One region of the Shouchella phoenicis genome, then DNA from elsewhere that is predicted to be linked to it. Evidence: a T-box and tRNA genes for the amino acid it is inferred to sense, from the RefSeq annotation. Region 1 holds a T-box; the other regions hold tRNA genes.

Region 1 (4,595 bases):
TCTGCTAGAACGTGAATACCATTTATATCGACAGCCTTATCCATCAACTGGCCAGCTTCTTTTTGCGCTAGTTTAGCTGTTAATGATTCATTTTCTCGATTTGCTTCACGAAGTTCTTGCTGAAGTGTTTCAATTCGTGCAGGCACATCTCGCAGTTGCTTTACTTTTAAGCGTTCTTGCGATTGAGACAGGAGCGCAAGTTGATTGTTAATGAACTCATATGCGCCTTTTGACGTTACTGCTTCAATTCGACGAACACCGGCGCCAATACCTGATTCACTCATAACCTTAAATAAACCAATTTCGGCTGAATTACGCACATGGATACCGCCACATAGCTCAAGGCTGTAATCACCAATCTGAACAACACGGACTTCATCGCCATATTTTTCACCGAAGAGAGCCATTGCACCCATTTCTTTCGCCTGAGCCAATGATTTTAGCGAAATATCGACAGGAAGTGCTTGCCAAATTTTCTCATTCACAAGTTGCTCAATTTGAACGAGTTCATTTGGTGTTACTTGTCCAAAGTGTGAAAAATCAAAGCGGAGTCGCTCACGATTTACAAGAGAGCCTGCTTGATTCACGTGCTCGCCTAGAACATCTTTTAACGCTTGATGAAGTAGGTGCGTTGCCGTATGATTCTTAACAATGTCTAAACGTTCACGCACTTCAATTCTTGCTTGAACATGATCACCTACTTCTAACGTCCCTGATTCAATTTCAACCGTATGGAGATGTTGTCCATTAGGAGCTTTCTTCACATCTTGAACACGCCCTTGGCCGTTATCAGTATAGATAACCCCTTGATCGGCGACTTGTCCACCACTTTCAGCGTAAAATGGCGTTTCTGCAAGGATAATGGAAACCGTATCCCCTTCTTTAGCCTGATCAACAGAATCTTTTTCCTTTACAATGACGTTAATGGTTGCACTTGTTTCTGTATGCTCATAGCCAACAAAAATACTTGGCGTTTTTAAATCACCGAATATGTCTTCTTGCACACCCATAGAAGCTGTTTCTTGTCTAGCTGCGCGAGCACGATTTCTCTGAGCTTCCATCTCTTTTTCGAATTCTTCGCGATGGATCGTTAAGCCTTCTTCTTCTACATATTCTTCCGTCAAATCAACCGGAAAACCATACGTATCGTAAAGTCGAAACACATCCGAACCAGCGATTACTTGTTCATCGTTTGCCTTTGCTTTTTTCATGATGTCGTTTAAAATTGTTAAGCCTTCATGTAGCGTTTCATGAAAACGCTCTTCTTCTGTACGAATCACTCGCTGGATGAAGTCTTTTTTCTGGGTAACCTCGGGGTAAAAATCTTCCATAATCTGGCCGACAATAGGTACGAGATTAAACATAAATGGCTTTTCAATCCCAATCGTTTTCGCAAATCGTACCGCACGTCTTAATAAACGACGCAAAACGTATCCTCTTCCTTCATTTGAAGGTAGGGCGCCATCTCCAATGGCAAACGCTACTGTACGAATATGGTCGACAACAACTTTAAAGGCTGTATCTGCTGCTTCATTTCCAGTATTGTACGTTGCATTAGCAATTTTTTCAGTTTCTTTTATGATTGGTAAAAAGAGATCTGTATCAAAATTTGTTTTTGCATCTTGGATAACCGATACCATCCGCTCTAAGCCCATTCCAGTATCAATATTTTTCTTTGGGAGGGGCGTATAGGTGTCGTCTGCATTGTGATTAAATTGAGAGAAAACCAAGTTCCAAATTTCCAAATAACGTTCATTTTCGCCACCTGGATACAATTCTGGATCTTTTGGATCATTGCCGTAATCAGGACCACGATCATAAAAAATTTCAGAGTTTGGACCACTTGGACCTTCACCAATATCCCAGAAATTCCCTTCCAAACGAATAATGCGCTCTTCCGGTACGCCTACTTTTTCAATCCATAAATCGTACGCTTCATGATCTTCTGGATGAACCGTAACAGATAGCTTTTCTTCATCAAAGCCAATCCATTTTTCGCTCGTTAAAAACTCCCAGCTCCATACAATCGCATCTTCTTTAAAATATTCGCCAATGGAAAAATTTCCAAGCATTTCAAAAAATGTATGATGGCGAGCCGTTTTTCCTACGATCTCAATATCATTTGTCCGAATCGACTTTTGCGCAATGACAATCCGAGGATTATCCGGGATTACGCGACCATCAAAGTATTTTTTTAATGTTGCCACACCACTGTTGATCCACAATAAACTTGGATCCTCAAATGGGACTAGAGATGCACTTGGCTCAACAGAATGGCCTTTCTCTTTAAAGAAATCAATAAACATTTGTCGAACTTCAGCCGATGTTAAGTGCTTCATTGGACTTATCCTCCTTATGTATAGAAAACAAATAAAAAAACCCCTTCCCAATAAAGGGACGAGATTGTCTTTTTCACGCGGTACCACCCTTAATTATAACAAACGTAACTGTTATCACTTAAGCCCCTTAACGCAGGATACGGCGATTAGCTCGCTACTCCAGAATAGCATTCCGCATCTCTTCGTTAATGCTTTTCTCAGCCTAGAAAGCATCTCTCTATAAACGGGCTTATGCGTACTCGTTCTTTCATTGTATTTCATCATGTACATATACGTTTCTTTATTCACGAAAATTATAGCGCGCAAGCCTTTAAAAGTCAATTCATCTCCACTTCACCTTTAATGTAATTTCGAATATGAAGAATGGTTACTTTTGCAATCGCTGTAATGGGAACAGCGACTAAAAGTCCTATGACGCCTCCAACTTCAACTCCGACTAACAGAGCTAAAATAATTAAAATCGGATGCAAGTGGACTGTTTTTCCAACAATTAAAGGTGATAGCACATTGCCTTCAATTTGTTGTATCACAAAGATACTAATTGCAGTGAAGAGAGCTAATTGAGGCGAATCCAGTAAGGCTGAACCTACAGCCGGAATAGCACCGATAAAGGCTCCAAAATATGGGATCAAATCGGTCGCTCCAATAAATAAACCTAATAGCAGTGCGTAAGGTACACCTAAAACCCAAAGTGCTATGGTTGATAATCCGCCTACACAAACCGCAACGAGTAACTGTCCTCGTAAATAAGAGCCAAATGTTTTATCAACGTCTTTAAGATAAAGCCGCATCTTTTCACGCCATTTTTTTGGAGTAATGTAAAAACCAACGCGCTGCAAGAGCGCAAAATCTTTTAATAAGTAAAAAACAAGAAAAGGCACAACAATCCATAAAATGCTCATTTGAATGACTTTAATTATGACACTTTCTACTTGATCTAAACTTGCTTCTACAAACTGCTCCATTTTTGAAGACCAGTCCGTAACATGATCTTGCAATGGATCGGGCAACCTTTCCGTTTGTTCTTGAAATTCAAATACCATCCCTTTAATGGTGGCTAGATGTTCAGGCAACACTTGAACAGCTTCTTGAATTTGTCGAGATATAATTGGAATACCAATAAATAATAAGGTGGCCATGCTAACAAGAAACAACAAAAATAACAATACTGTAGCCAATGTTCGATTTACGCCTAAGTGGACAGCTTTCTCAACTAAAGGATGCAATAAATAAGCGAGTAATATCGCAACAAGGATTGGCCAAATTAACGGTTGAATGATTTGGAATAACGGTGCCAAATAACTAAGCGCATATAAGAGCAATAGAACAAACACTAACATCACAAGCCATTTTGACCACTTCACTAAATCGATTATGTACATATCTCGCTTCATCTTCTCTCACACCCCTTTTTGTAGCGTGTGCATTTAACCCGTAATTAATCAAAAAAAAACATGGATGTCGTTCATCCATGTTAACGTTACGCATTTGACCTTTTCCACAGCCATCGTAGGTAAAGATATTAATGAAACATTTTCTTTACTTTTTTCTTCGTTTTTTTCCACGTTTTCGCGTTCATTAATTTTTTATCAGCTTCCATAATCGGTTCAAAGAAATTGTAGACTTTCTTTTTGGTCTTTTTGTCATTCATTGAGTACCAAGCAGCTCCAAGACCAATCACCATTAATGGTGCAATGGATTTACGCATGATCGATTCACCTCGATTCTTTATAAATCTATTCGTCTTTCTTCTTCTTCAAACAAATCATCAAGTGAGCTTAATGATCCATCTTCCTCTACTTGGTGAAGCATCAATGTTCCTTTAACGAGACTCATTTCAATAAAGCAATTCCAGCAATAATACTGGTTGGTTCCAATTTTTCCTATGTCTTTTAAATTACAATTTGGACATTGCAAGATAGGTGCCTCCTCTACAGAGACAAGATCGCCCTTTCCTTACAAAGAAGGAGGTCATGACCTTTCACGACTTTACGTCCTTCTTTAATATCGGATAACCAGCCATCTGTCACTTCGTACCCTACGATGGTGCCCACTTCCATAGAAAAATATACATCTTCTGCCAAACCGAGCATATCGCCTTCAGAGGATAAAACAGGTTTACCTCTAAACTTTTTTCGACTTGTCCAAATTGGATCATAGTGTTTGTGTTCTTCTAGAAGCTTCTCTACTTTTGAGTGATCTTTTACCATGATCGCTTGCTCACCGATATGCTGAATCGACTCAAATGGCAGAAAT
Region 2 (4,595 bases), 1.0 Mb from region 1:
ACACATATACACGTTCAGACAGCTTTAGGTAGCCAAGCGCAATTAAAATAAACGTTTGAGCAAAGAACAGGAGTGACATATTATACATATTTCCAATATAAAATAAAACTGCAAAAATTCCTGTCCAAAAACCTAGGCCTCGATACATGCGATCCATCATGTCTACCCCTCCTTATCTTAGACGGCTGTCCTCTTCATTATATACGAGAAGATGAATTCTTGTAAATGCTTACTTATGCCGTTCATTCTTTCTTTGTCGTTTAAATACGGAGAGTGCAAACGGGATGATTCCAAAAGCCCAATGGGAAAGTGGTTCTTGCTCGCTTTTCTTTTCCGCGCGTTTACGATGACGTTCAGATTTTGGTTCATCAATTTTTTTTACTGCTTCTTGCGTTGCAAATTTAAGTAAATCTTGAAAAGACATCCTGTCACCTCTTGCTACCAGTCTTCCCAAATTCAATTTGTTTTATCCTACAATCCTTCTTTATATGAACTGATTTCACCAGATTTTTCTAACGTAACTGTCGCAGTTCTTTTTTTTCCATTTTCAAGAACAGCTGTCAGTTTAATTAATTTCTCGTCTTGTTGAATCGTTTGTACGCTCACCTCTCCGATTTCAACCGATATGTGAATGGTGTCTTTGTCATCATCTAATGCTTGTTGCAAACCAAGATGCAATAAGTTTTCAAGCTGCATATACTCATGTTGTTGGATCATATAAGCATGTTCACGTTGATATTGATTCATTTGCCATAATAAAAAGATCGTTAACAGAAGAAGAAAAAAGAGGGTTGGTAGAAAAACCAGCCCTTCATCTGACTGTTTGATAAACATGCACCCACTCTTTCATTGATACAATCAATTTCTTGTACGTTTTGCCACTATCCATTGTTAGGCTACATGTATAGTAAACGTCTTTCCTTGAGCATGAAAAGGAGTCTACACCTTCTAATACGACGACATGACCTTTCTTGTCTCTAAACCGTTGAATCCTTGTTTCTAGCCTCATTTGATAGGAAATAACCGTATCGCCTATAAATAATTCTAATTCATTGTCTTTCCACCTGATTGCATCTGCACCTTTTGCATCTTGAGAAACGTGATTAAAAAAGCGAATCGCATCGTCATTACCAGAGGTTTCAGAAGTTGTGACAACAAGGAAGATATTTGGCAAAACGAGCACAACTAGGCTTAATAAACTCAATCCAATTAACTGTTCGAGATACGTAAACCCTGTATCATTTTTCCAATACATAAACACATACTGCTTTATTTCGCTTTAAATGACTATCTTGACACTTCCTATACAACAGATCATCTCCTATTTGTTCCCACGCATCATGGGAACCGGAATGATAAGAAAGACGACTTTTCTCTAAATCGTACAAGAGTGAGAGTTCTTGATCGATTGCTCGCCTTTCTTCCATGAGCCAAATGCAAGCAGGTAGTAAACTTAAACTCATGAGGCTAATTAATAGAAAGGCACCTATTGCATCTACCAATATAAAGCCCTCATCACGACTACTGTTGGCGATAAACGATATGCCCCTTTCCAATTTGGATTGTAAAACGTACATGATGATGATGAGTTCTCACATCCCATGATCCAGACTTACGAGGATGACCATTTGCTAAAAATGAAACCTCTTGAAGGGCAAGAGATACTGGCTCTATTTTTAAAGGGGTCGGATACTGGACACGAGATTTTTCTTGTTGTTCGACATAGACAATAAGCGTATTGTCCTCAAATTGGACAGACGTCACTTTTCCTTCAGTCATGGCAACATGTTGGGCATACAAAAGATCATTTTTTAACTGCTCGATCGTTTGTTGTTCGATTTTTTTATCTTGTGATTGAAAATAAAGGATTGGAAGAAGAAGAAAAACGGATATAAGAAGAAGGGTGAAGAGGAGCTCTATAAGCGAAAAGCCTTCATTCGTTTTCAATAAGAACTTGCTTTCCATTTAAAACTAATTTCTTGCCTGAAGCACATGTGATTTGATCCACATAGCCTTCAGATACGAGCACATCGAGTGAGGCAGGAATTTTTCCGTGTTCGACTTCATAAGCACCAACTTGAGTTTGCACAAGTTTCTTTGTCGCATCACAGCTTTTGCCACCTGCCATATCCGTGTTTTTACTCATATTAGGGAGTGCAATAAGCAATAAAACGGAGATAATCATTAACACAACGAGCATTTCAATTAACGTGAAGCCATCATCTTTCTTTAAGCGCTTTATCATATATCACCTCATAAAAACAGATTGAATGTTCCTGAACCTCCTTTCTTTATGTGTCTCTTCTTTATTTGACAAATCCTTACAAACTCCTGCTAAATTTGACTAGTTTTTGAAATTTCTTGGCTCTTTTTTTCTCATCAATCTTTTTGGTATAATAGAGGGAATATGGATGAAAGGATATTGACTGTGAAATCAATCTTATTAGGCATCATACGTTTTTATCGTAAATACATTTCCTCTGTACTCCCACCAAGATGTCGCTTTTATCCGACTTGCTCTCAGTATGGTCTAACAGCGATTGAACAGCATGGAGCGATAAAAGGGAGTTATTTAACCATTAAACGCATTTTAAAGTGTCATCCCTTTCACCCAGGTGGCTTTGACCACGTGCCAGAGGGAAAAAAGAAAGAACACACGCATCAATAATGGAGTTTTATTAATATCATAGCTGGATGCAAAAAAACAATGGAGAAAATCTCCATTGTTTTAACATATTCGCTTTATGCGGGTGAAGGGACTTGAACCCCCACGTCATAAGACACTAGATCCTAAGTCTAGCGCGTCTGCCAATTCCGCCACACCCGCGATTTCTGGCGGAGAAGGAGGGATTTGAACCCTCGCGCCGCTTACACGACCTACACCCTTAGCAGGGGCGCCCCTTCAGCCACTTGGGTACTTCTCCGTAATATATAGGGATGGGCCTGAGTGGACTCGAACCACCGACCTCACGCTTATCAGGCGTGCGCTCTAACCAGCTGAGCTACAGGCCCCTTTTTTCACAAAATAAAAAAGCGGGTGATGAGAATCGAACTCACATCATCAGCTTGGAAGGCTGAGGTTTTACCACTAAACTACACCCGCATGGTAAAAAATAAAATCTTATCAACATATTCATCTAAAACGATATGAACTAATTATAACATTTAACTCTCTTTATTTCAACTAAAGAGCGGAAGACGAGATTCGAACTCGCGACCCCCACCTTGGCAAGGTGGTGTTCTACCACTGAACTACTTCCGCATATAAATGGCTGGGCTACCTGGGATCGAACCAGGGAATGACGGAATCAAAATCCGTTGCCTTACCGCTTGGCTATAGCCCAAAGTTTGGTTGCGGGGGGCGGATTTGAACCACCGACCTTCGGGTTATGAGCCCGACGAGCTACCAGACTGCTCCACCCCGCGTCGTTATAAAGTATTCAGATGATGCTTATTCAATGATGTCCAACATCTTCCTCTTCTCGTCTTTCAGAGAAGTAATTGCTGAAGAGTAAATATGGCGGAGGAAGAGGGATTCGAACCCCCGCGGGCTTTGACACCCCTGTCGGTTTTCAAGACCGATCCCTTCAGCCGAACTTGGGTATTCCTCCGTATAAAGTGGAGCCTAGCGGGATCGAACCGCTGACCTCCTGCGTGCAAAGCAGGCGCTCTCCCAGCTGAGCTAAGGCCCCATGAATTTGTTTATGTATGTCGTCAAAAGCGATTACCTCAGCGACATTTAATAATATATCATAGCTTTTATAAAAGCACAAGTGTTTTTATAAACTTTTTTTCTGGAAAAATCATTTATGGTCTTATTCTACCGATTAATTTGATCTCATGCAAGTTCTGCTTACATGAGATCAAACATTTCATACATAGGAAGCATAATCATTAAAAATAAGAAAAAGATAAAACACCCTATAAAAAGAAACAAAATCGGCTGAATCATTTGCAACAACTTCTCCAACCTTCGATCTAACTCTTCAATAATCCATTCGCTAAAAAATTGTAAATCTAGCGCTAGTTTAGCCGTTCGACTACCGTTCTCGACCACGATTGGAAGTTCACTTAAATAATAAGGTTGATGTCGAAGATATGAAGCTAAACTATCGCCTTGCTTTAAACTCTGATTCATTTTTTGAGCTTCATCTTTAAAAAAAGGCAAATACGATTGCTTTTCAAAAATATTTAAAGCTTCATGAATGGACATCCCTGTTTGCAGCAATTTCCCAAGCTGTAGAGAGAAATAAAATGTAATCACTTGCTTCATAACTGTTTGCGAAAGTTTCCACTTTAATAAAATGTGAACTTTTTCATGAGGGGTTAAATGTTTGATATAACGTTTGCTGCTCACGTATCCAATACACGCTATAAGCAAGAAGGCGATGCATACATAAGGAAGACTTTCTAGGAAAGAGAAGAAAACATGAATGAAACGCGGTGGGGATTGATTTAACGTAGAAAAAAGAGCTTGAAAATGCGGGACGATATAAAGATTTAAAATGAGCAAAGCCATTCCTACACCAAATGCTAATACGAGAGGGTATCGTAATAGTTTTTGCAGCTGCATTGTCGTTTTAAGCCTTTTTTCA
Region 3 (4,595 bases), 1.3 Mb from region 1:
ACAACAGGTTGATATTCCTGTACCACCTCGTATTTGTTTGAACGATGGGGGGACGCAGAAAGGTAGGGTGAGCGCGCCGCTGGCTGTGCGCGTCGAAGCATGCAAGGCTGGAACATAGGCAAATCCGTGTTCCGTGAAGGCTGAGCTGTGACCGTGAAGGACCCAAGGGTCCGAAATCCCTGATCCTCCGCTGCCGAGAAAAGCCTCTAGTTAGAATACAGGTGCCCGTACCGCAAACCGACACAGGTAGGCGAGAAGAGAATTCTAAGACGCTCGGGAGAACTCTCGTTAAGGAACTCGGCAAAATGACCCCGTAACTTCGGGAGAAGGGGTGCTCTATTAAGGTGAATAGCCTGAGAGAGCCGCAGTGAATAGATCCAAGCGACTGTTTAGCAAAAACACAGGTCTCTGCCAAGCCGCAAGGCGAAGTATAGGGGCTGACACCTGCCCGGTGCTGGAAGGTTAAGAGGAGGGGTTATCCCGTAAGGGAGAAGCTCTGAATTGAAGCCCCAGTAAACGGCGGCCGTAACTATAACGGTCCTAAGGTAGCGAAATTCCTTGTCGGGTAAGTTCCGACCCGCACGAATGGTGCAACGACTTGGATACTGTCTCAACGAGAGACCCGGTGAAATTATAGTACCTGTGAAGATGCAGGTTACCCGCGACAGGACGGAAAGACCCCATGGAGCTTTACTGTAGCTTGATAGTGAGTGTTGGTACCATTTGTACAGGATAGGTAGGAGCCTAGGAAACCGGAGCGCTAGCTTCGGTGGAGGCGTCGGTGGGATACTACCCTGATGGTGCTGACATTCTAACCTCGACCCGTGATCCGGGTCAGGGACATTGTCAGGTGGGCAGTTTGACTGGGGCGGTCGCCTCCTAAACAGTAACGGAGGCGCCCAAAGGTTCCCTCAGAATGGTTGGAAATCATTCGTAGAGTGCAAAGGCATAAGGGAGCTTGACTGCGAGACCTACAAGTCGAGCAGGGACGAAAGTCGGGCTTAGTGATCCGGCGGTGCCGTATGGAAGGGCCGTCGCTCAACGGATAAAAGCTACCCTGGGGATAACAGGCTTATCTCCCCCAAGAGTCCACATCGACGGGGAGGTTTGGCACCTCGATGTCGGCTCGTCGCATCCTGGGGCTGAAGTAGGTCCCAAGGGTTGGGCTGTTCGCCCATTAAAGCGGCACGCGAGCTGGGTTCAGAACGTCGTGAGACAGTTCGGTCCCTATCCGTCGCGGGCGTAGGAAATTTGAGAGGAGCTGTCCTTAGTACGAGAGGACCGGGATGGACATACCGCTGGTGTACCAGTTGTTCCGCCAGGAGCATCGCTGGGTAGCTACGTATGGACGGGATAAGTGCTGAAAGCATCTAAGCATGAAGCCCCCCTCAAGATGAGATTTCCCATGGCGTAAGCCAGTAAGACCCCTTAGAGATGATGAGGTTGATAGGTCAGAAGTGGAAGTGTGGCGACACATGGAGCGGACTGATACTAATCGGTCGAGGGCTTATCCTAATTTTTTTCTTGACTTGAGTTTGATTTCTAGATTTAGTTTTGAAAGAATCAACGATTCTTTTCATAGTCTGGTGGCAATAGCAAAGAGGTCACACCCGTTCCCATGCCGAACACGGTCGTTAAGCTCTTTTGCGCCGATGGTAGTTGGGGGCTTCCCCCTGTGAGAGTAGGACGTTGCCAGGCTTACATATTTTCTTTGTTATTTGAAAACAAGATAATACGTTGGAGGATTAGCTCAGCTGGGAGAGCACCTGCCTTACAAGCAGGGGGTCGGCGGTTCGATCCCGTCATCCTCCACCATGTGCCGGTCTAGCTCAATTGGTAGAGCAACTGACTTGTAATCAGTAGGTTGGGGGTTCAAGTCCTCTGGCCGGCACCATGTTTCTTGAAGTCAGAGCCATTAGCTCAGTTGGTAGAGCATCTGACTTTTAATCAGAGGGTCGAAGGTTCGAATCCTTCATGGCTCACCATATATTTGCGGGTGTGGCGGAATTGGCAGACGCGCTAGACTTAGGATCTAGTGTCTTTATGACGTGGGGGTTCAAGTCCCTTCACCCGCACTCACAATTACTAATTGTGTGCGGAAGTAGTTCAGTGGTAGAACACCACCTTGCCAAGGTGGGGGTCGCGAGTTCGAATCTCGTCTTCCGCTTTTGCCAATTAATTTTGCCGGGGTGGTGGAATTGGCAGACACACAGGACTTAAAATCCTGCGGTTGGTGACAACCGTGCCGGTTCAAGTCCGGCCCTCGGCACCATTTTAAATTTAATATGCGCCCGTAGCTCAATTGGATAGAGTACTTGACTACGAATCAAGCGGTTAGAGGTTCGAGTCCTCTCGGGCGCGCCATTACGGGAAGTAGCTCAGCTTGGTAGAGCACTTGGTTTGGGACCAAGGGGTCGCAGGTTCAAATCCTGTCTTCCCGACCATGTAATGGGGCCTTAGCTCAGCTGGGAGAGCGCCTGCTTTGCACGCAGGAGGTCAGCGGTTCGATCCCGCTAGGCTCCACCAAAAAACTTTTAAAAAACTATTTGACATTCAAGATAATGTCATGTAGAGTACTAAGAGTCGCCAAGAGAGATTGAGGCGCAAACGAGTTCTTTGAAAACTGAACAAAAGCCAAGCGTAAAAGAGATACAAGGTATCTCGTCAATGAAGTTAGACACAGCTTTAAATTGTGCAAATGAGCAAGTCAAACACTTTTAACGGAGAGTTTGATCCTGGCTCAGGACGAACGCTGGCGGCGTGCCTAATACATGCAAGTCGAGCGGACAGAAGGGAGCTTGCTCCCGGAAGTTAGCGGCGGACGGGTGAGTAACACGTAGGTAACCTGCCCCTTAGACTGGGATAACTCCGGGAAACCGGAGCTAATACGGGATAATAAAGAGAATCGCCTGATTTTCTTTTGAAAGACGGTTTCGGCTGTCACTAAGGGATGGACCTGCGGCGCATTAGCTAGTTGGTAAGGTAACGGCTTACCAAGGCGACGATGCGTAGCCGACCTGAGAGGGTGATCGGCCACACTGGGACTGAGACACGGCCCAGACTCCTACGGGAGGCAGCAGTAGGGAATCTTCCGCAATGGACGAAAGTCTGACGGAGCAACGCCGCGTGAGTGAGGAAGGCCTTCGGGTCGTAAAGCTCTGTTGTGAGGGAAGAACAAGTGCCGGCGTAACTACCGGCACCTTGACGGTACCTCACCAGAAAGCCACGGCTAACTACGTGCCAGCAGCCGCGGTAATACGTAGGTGGCAAGCGTTGTCCGGAATTATTGGGCGTAAAGCGCGCGCAGGCGGCTTCTTAAGTCTGATGTGAAATCTCGGGGCTCAACCCCGAGCGGCCATTGGAAACTGGGGAGCTTGAGTGCAGAAGAGGAGAGTGGAATTCCACGTGTAGCGGTGAAATGCGTAGATATGTGGAGGAACACCAGTGGCGAAGGCGACTCTCTGGTCTGTAACTGACGCTGAGGCGCGAAAGCGTGGGGAGCAAACAGGATTAGATACCCTGGTAGTCCACGCCGTAAACGATGAGTGCTAGGTGTTAGGGGTTTCGATGCCCGTAGTGCCGAAGTAAACACATTAAGCACTCCGCCTGGGGAGTACGGCCGCAAGGCTGAAACTCAAAGGAATTGACGGGGACCCGCACAAGCAGTGGAGCATGTGGTTTAATTCGAAGCAACGCGAAGAACCTTACCAGGTCTTGACATCCTTTGACCACTCTGGAGACAGAGCTTCCCCTTCGGGGGCAAAGTGACAGGTGGTGCATGGTTGTCGTCAGCTCGTGTCGTGAGATGTTGGGTTAAGTCCCGCAACGAGCGCAACCCTTGATCTTAGTTGCCAGCATTTAGTTGGGCACTCTAAGGTGACTGCCGGTGACAAACCGGAGGAAGGTGGGGACGACGTCAAATCATCATGCCCCTTATGACCTGGGCTACACACGTGCTACAATGGATGGTACAAAGGGCAGCGAAGCCGTGAGGTGGAGCCAATCCCATAAAGCCATTCTCAGTTCGGATTGCAGGCTGCAACTCGCCTGCATGAAGCCGGAATTGCTAGTAATCGCGGATCAGCATGCCGCGGTGAATACGTTCCCGGGTCTTGTACACACCGCCCGTCACACCACGAGAGTTTGTAACACCCGAAGTCGGTGAGGTAACCTTTTGGAGCCAGCCGCCTAAGGTGGGACAAATGATTGGGGTGAAGTCGTAACAAGGTAGCCGTATCGGAAGGTGCGGCTGGATCACCTCCTTTCTATGGAGTATTTACTCTAGTCGATATATGACCGTTGGTCATATAACGCTTCGGATCTTTTGTTCAGTTTTGAATGAACTCAAATTCATTCATCTATAGCCTAATAGGGTATGGAACCAAGCTAAATGCGTGGTACCGACCTTCATGTAGGCAGGTTCTTTGAAAACTAAATCTAAAATCAACTCAAATAAAGTTTTGTTCATCGGTTTTAAACTGTTTGAACGAGACGTCAAGAATTCATAAACCTTTTAGGTTAACCAATTACTTTTTAAAAGTAAAATGGATAAGTTAGAAAGGGCGCACGGTGAATGCCTTGGCACTAGGAGCCGA
Region 4 (4,595 bases), 1.2 Mb from region 1:
CCCGCGAACTTCTCCCTCAAGCTCTAACTCCCCATTCCGCACCATCAGATCACCTTCAATTACCGCACCCTCTGGCACAGTCACAACACCGGTTTCCTTATTAATGACAAATGGTCCATTACCCGATACAGCAATTCCGTCGTTTTGGTTCCAAGTCGAAAAGACTGCCGTGGACATCATTAGAAAAAACACTGCGGCAGCAACTAAAATCGGATGCTTCTTTAAGAACCGTTTCACTTTCGTTCCATTCTTCTTCTTTTTCGGCAGATTCGCCATAATACCTGCTGTAAAATTGGCAGGCGCTTCTATATGAGACGAACTTTGAATAAAAGCAATAGACTTCTTCAGTTCGTTTACATGTGTTTGACAATGGGAACACGTTTCTAAATGAGCATATAAGCGTTCCTTTTGCTCATGTGTTGCATCCCCATCTAAATAAATGTGTATCAGTTCATTGTAAGAATGACAGTTCATAATGTGTGCCACTCCTCCTTATTTAAACATGTCGCATACGTTTGCGTAACGCTTCACGACCGCGATGAATTCGAGTTTTCACTGTTGCAACTGGCAAGTCCATAACTTCACTAATTTCTTTTAAAGATAAATCTTCTAAGTACTTTAGAATAATAGCAGTACGATATTTAGGCGGTAAATGATTAATTTCCGATTGAATCCAATCCTGTAATTCTAACTGAACCACTTGGTCCTCTGGTAAATCATCTGTTGCAGCAAGCTGAGACTCATACGTGATCGCTTCCGTTCCTTTAACATTGTCCTGCAAATGAACATCTGGCTTCCGCTTCCTTAAACGATCAATTGCCACATTTGTAGCAATTCGAAAAACCCACGTAGAGAATTTCCGATTCACATCGTATTTATCTAGATTTGTATACACCCTGAGAAACGCCTCTTGCGCCACATCTTGCGCCTCTTGAGGATGACCAACCATCCGATAGGCGACTTGATAAACTTTGTCTTTGTACAAATCAACTAACTCTGAAAATGCTTGGTCATCACCCTGTTTAATTTCCAATATTAAGCGTTTTGTTAACGAATCCATGACATCCCCTACCTACATGTAACTTACGGAATACACTAGAATTAAGTTTCGTTTTTTATAATAACAGAAAAATTAACTTTTTTCTTAATTATGGAAGGATTTTTCTCTTTTTACACCGAATTGTTCCTTAATAAAGAAAGGGAGGTATGGCTATGTCGAATGCGCATCTTGTTTGTCCATTATCACGTTCAATTGAAGACGTACGAATGGAACTAAACGACTCAGCAACAGTGTATTCTTTAAACTCACCGCATATGTTGAGATTGAGTCGAAAGCTAGATAGCCTGCTCAATCAATACGAAAACCTTTCCAATACTCAAGCATAAATCAAATGATCTTTTCATAAAAAGAAAGCGACCACCCAGGTGGTCGCTTTCTTCTTTTCATATGGAGCCTAGCGGGATCGAACCGCTGACCTCCTGCGTGCAAAGCAGGCGCTCTCCCAGCTGAGCTAAGGCCCCTAACAAAAAACGACTTATACAAGTCGTTTTCGTATGAGCCATGAAGGATTCGAACCTTCGACCCTCTGATTAAAAGTCAGATGCTCTACCAACTGAGCTAATGGCTCGATGGCTGGGCTACCTGGGATCGAACCAGGGAATGACGGAATCAAAATCCGTTGCCTTACCGCTTGGCTATAGCCCAATCATAAAATGGTGGAGGGGGACGGATTCGAACCGCCGAACCCGGAGGGAGCGGATTTACAGTCCGCCGCGTTTAGCCACTTCGCTACCCCTCCACATTTGGAAAGTATGGTGGAGGATGACGGGATCGAACCGCCGACCCCCTGCTTGTAAGGCAGGTGCTCTCCCAGCTGAGCTAATCCTCCAATTTAGCTTCAGATAAGCGACGAATTTCTTTGACCAATCCATGTCTTTCAGTCGGTCATGTACCGATGTACACTCCCTTCTTCAAGCACTTTTTGTCCTCGAACTTCTTACTTCTCTTTGCTAATTATGTATGCCCGGCAATGTCCTACTCTCACAGGGGGAAGCCCCCAACTACCATCGGCGCAAAAGAGCTTAACGACCGTGTTCGGCATGGGAACGGGTGTGACCTCTTTGCTATTACCACCGGACTAATATTATGTACCCGACAGAAGCATATTGTAAACAAATAATATTACAATGACCCGTACGGGATTCGAACCCGTGTTACCGCCGTGAAAGGGCGGTGTCTTAACCGCTTGACCAACGGGCCGCTTACTGACAAGTTATATAATAACAAATTGATTTCGTCTGCGCAATAGTTTTTATATATTTTTTTAAATGAATTTCCTTGCCTAGTATAAACACATTTCTCGGCTTCTATTCACTTCTTTTAAATTCATTTGCCCAGATTTGTCGCCAAAACTGGATTTTCGCATAGGGTATATTATTCCTAATGCAAAGGTGGTGTACACACATGGGTTACTACGGCGGAGGTTACGGCTATGAAGGTTACGGCTACGGACCAGTAGGCGGTGCTTGTGGCGGTGGCGGCAGTTACGGTGGCGGATTCGCGCTAATCGTTGTCTTATTTATTCTTTTAATTATCATTGGAGCGGCTTACGTAAACTAACTCGTGCACCCCACATGCAGACGTTGAAACGTTTGTTAAACAACCGACTCGATTTAGAGTCGGTTGTTTTTAGTCTTTCTATAAACTGTCTCTACATAAATGATAGCCATGTAAAAATTTTTATTTTCCTATTAACTCTGATACCGTGACAAACGTATACCCTTGTTCTTGTAAAGCTGGAATAATCTCATCCAATGCATCAGCAGAATAAATTTCTGGGTTTTCAGTATCCACGTCACCACCATCATGCATTAATATAATACTGCCTGATTGCGTATTCGTTAAAACTGTCTCCGCCACTTCCGCAGCCGGAATACCAGACCAGTCTAGTGTGTCTACATCCCATCCGATAATAGAGTAGTCTAATGCAACAAGACGCTCTGTTTGCTCTCTCGTAATAAAGCCATATGGCGGACGGAACAAGCTCGTCGTTGATCCGGTTACACTTTTAATCGCTTCATTTGTTTGATTCACTTCTTGCTCAAGCTCTGCCACACTTAAATCCGTTAAGTTTGGATGCGAATATGTATGGTTGGCAATCTCATGTCCACCTGCCTGCACTCGACTAAGCAATTCAGGATCATCATTCACTCGCATACCTAACACAAAAAATGTTGCCGGCACATTGTATTCTTCAAGCTTATCCAACACTTGTCCTGTAAAGCGCGCATCTGGCCCATCATCAAACGTTAAAGCAATCTGGTTACTTGAACGATCCCCATTCACAAATACATTATTCGGAAACTCTCCTTGCAATTGCGGAAGCGGGACCGTTTGAGCTAGCGCTTCATTCGTTAAAAACGAACAAGCCACCAACAAACTGAGGATCAACATGATTCGATTTTTCATCATTACATAGGCTCCTTTTACGTGATATCTTTTAGCTTTTGTTAGAATGCACTTTTTTATGTCCATTTCACAAAAAAGAGCGATCGCCTTTTGACGTCGCTCGATCCTAACTATGTATGTTCCTTATTTTCCACGGTCTCGTCCACAACTTTTACATCGCCCATCTTTACGAAGTGGCGCATCACAGAAGCCACAATATTTGATGATTACCAATTCACCCATTTCTTCACCTCGCCACCCTTTTCCCCTTTGCTCTTTAGCCAAAACAAGAAAATCATTGTAAACTATAGAGAAAACAGGAGGAGGGTTGGCTTATGTCATTTACCGTGTATTACGATTACCACGACGGCGTCGAAGTTCCTATTTGGATTGTGGTTTCATTAAAAGAGGTCGACATCGACACAGACAAACAAACACTTACGCTAACGGCGCAAGCTCCCTTTCACAAGCAAGCACGAGAAGATTTTGACCCTGACCAATTGAATGTCACCGTTACGATGAACGAGCTAATGATTGGATCTTCGCCAAACACGTTTACGATTAATATAAGACCCATTCAAGATCGCTTGGAAGAACACGGCATAGCAATAGAAGAGATTGATGGTCTCATCTTGCTCGTTGCTGATGTAGAAGAGCTTCTACAATTTACCTTGTAACCCAACAAAGACACCTCCTCAACTAAAGAGAAGGTGTCCATTTTTCTAAGAAGGATCGTAAAAAATCGGTGCATTCGGTCCTAACTCCACGCCTAAGAAAATCCAGACTAAGAGCATAACGATCCATGAAAGTAAGAAGAAGATCGAGAAAGGGACCATTGTCGAAATTAACGTTCCTATTCCCATCTTTTTATCGTATTTTTGCGCAAATGCAATAATCATTGCAAAGTACGTCATTAATGGTGTAATAATATTTGTCGCCGAATCCGACACGCGGTAAACCGCTTGTGCAAGCTCAGGAGAATACCCTGTCTGCATCATAATCGGAACAAACACTGGTGCCATCATCGCCCACTTCGCAGATGCACTTCCAATAAAGAGATTTAAAGTGGCTGTAATTAAAATAAACCCGATAATAACTGGAATGCCATCAATATTAAGTGAAGTCAGCAATTCTCCGCCATTAATAC

What was found. The T-box of region 1 lies ahead of alaS (alanine--tRNA ligase). A T-box ahead of a tRNA ligase gene usually reads a tRNA of that ligase, here a tRNA-Ala.
Region 2: it encodes a tRNA-Ala, which carries the amino acid that the T-box ahead of alaS (alanine--tRNA ligase) is inferred to sense. The anticodon was not compared.
Region 3: it encodes a tRNA-Ala, which carries the amino acid that the T-box ahead of alaS (alanine--tRNA ligase) is inferred to sense. The anticodon was not compared.
Region 4: it encodes a tRNA-Ala, which carries the amino acid that the T-box ahead of alaS (alanine--tRNA ligase) is inferred to sense. The anticodon was not compared.

What each region holds. Positions count from the first base shown of each region.
Region 1 is NZ_JBDFMQ010000001.1:1,389,460-1,394,054, reverse strand. It holds gene alaS (alanine--tRNA ligase) at 1-2,339, opposite strand, end outside; T-box leader at 2,391-2,599, opposite strand; gene ABC361_RS07565 (AI-2E family transporter) at 2,657-3,733, opposite strand; gene ABC361_RS07560 (DUF3918 family protein) at 3,862-4,047, opposite strand; gene ABC361_RS07555 (hypothetical protein) at 4,068-4,259, opposite strand; gene ABC361_RS07550 (PRC-barrel domain-containing protein) at 4,271-4,595, opposite strand, start outside.
Region 2 is NZ_JBDFMQ010000001.1:2,391,671-2,396,265, forward strand. It holds gene ABC361_RS12815 (DUF2626 domain-containing protein) at 1-157, opposite strand, end outside; gene ABC361_RS12820 (YqzE family protein) at 230-424, opposite strand; gene comGG (competence type IV pilus minor pilin ComGG) at 472-834, opposite strand; gene ABC361_RS12830 (ComGF family competence protein) at 812-1,255, opposite strand; gene ABC361_RS12835 (hypothetical protein) at 1,239-1,502, opposite strand; gene comGD (competence type IV pilus minor pilin ComGD) at 1,522-1,947, opposite strand; gene comGC (competence type IV pilus major pilin ComGC) at 1,934-2,245, opposite strand; gene yidD (membrane protein insertion efficiency factor YidD) at 2,429-2,668, shown strand; tRNA gene ABC361_RS12855 (tRNA-Leu) at 2,746-2,827, opposite strand; tRNA gene ABC361_RS12860 (tRNA-Ser) at 2,834-2,924, opposite strand; tRNA gene ABC361_RS12865 (tRNA-Ile) at 2,939-3,012, opposite strand; tRNA gene ABC361_RS12870 (tRNA-Gly) at 3,033-3,103, opposite strand; tRNA gene ABC361_RS12875 (tRNA-Gly) at 3,191-3,262, opposite strand; tRNA gene ABC361_RS12880 (tRNA-Gln) at 3,270-3,344, opposite strand; tRNA gene ABC361_RS12885 (tRNA-Met) at 3,350-3,426, opposite strand; tRNA gene ABC361_RS12890 (tRNA-Ser) at 3,519-3,611, opposite strand; tRNA gene ABC361_RS12895 (tRNA-Ala) at 3,620-3,692, opposite strand; gene comGB (competence type IV pilus assembly protein ComGB) at 3,854-4,595, opposite strand, start outside.
Region 3 is NZ_JBDFMQ010000001.1:72,376-76,970, forward strand. It holds rRNA gene ABC361_RS00360 (23S ribosomal RNA) at 1-1,515, shown strand, start outside; rRNA gene rrf (5S ribosomal RNA) at 1,583-1,698, shown strand; tRNA gene ABC361_RS00370 (tRNA-Val) at 1,740-1,815, shown strand; tRNA gene ABC361_RS00375 (tRNA-Thr) at 1,819-1,894, shown strand; tRNA gene ABC361_RS00380 (tRNA-Lys) at 1,910-1,985, shown strand; tRNA gene ABC361_RS00385 (tRNA-Leu) at 1,993-2,075, shown strand; tRNA gene ABC361_RS00390 (tRNA-Gly) at 2,096-2,167, shown strand; tRNA gene ABC361_RS00395 (tRNA-Leu) at 2,184-2,272, shown strand; tRNA gene ABC361_RS00400 (tRNA-Arg) at 2,288-2,364, shown strand; tRNA gene ABC361_RS00405 (tRNA-Pro) at 2,368-2,444, shown strand; tRNA gene ABC361_RS00410 (tRNA-Ala) at 2,451-2,526, shown strand; rRNA gene ABC361_RS00415 (16S ribosomal RNA) at 2,718-4,265, shown strand; rRNA gene ABC361_RS00420 (23S ribosomal RNA) at 4,547-4,595, shown strand, end outside.
Region 4 is NZ_JBDFMQ010000001.1:183,530-188,124, reverse strand. It holds gene ABC361_RS01100 (zf-HC2 domain-containing protein) at 1-486, opposite strand, end outside; gene sigW (RNA polymerase sigma factor SigW) at 497-1,060, opposite strand; gene ABC361_RS01090 (aspartyl-phosphate phosphatase Spo0E family protein) at 1,213-1,386, shown strand; tRNA gene ABC361_RS01085 (tRNA-Ala) at 1,449-1,521, opposite strand; tRNA gene ABC361_RS01080 (tRNA-Lys) at 1,556-1,628, opposite strand; tRNA gene ABC361_RS01075 (tRNA-Gln) at 1,631-1,705, opposite strand; tRNA gene ABC361_RS01070 (tRNA-Tyr) at 1,715-1,799, opposite strand; tRNA gene ABC361_RS01065 (tRNA-Val) at 1,814-1,889, opposite strand; rRNA gene rrf (5S ribosomal RNA) at 2,023-2,138, opposite strand; tRNA gene ABC361_RS01055 (tRNA-Glu) at 2,189-2,260, opposite strand; gene ABC361_RS01050 (YjcZ family sporulation protein) at 2,465-2,620, shown strand; gene ABC361_RS01045 (polysaccharide deacetylase family protein) at 2,741-3,472, opposite strand; gene ABC361_RS01040 (hypothetical protein) at 3,784-4,125, shown strand; gene ABC361_RS01035 (AbgT family transporter) at 4,171-4,595, opposite strand, start outside.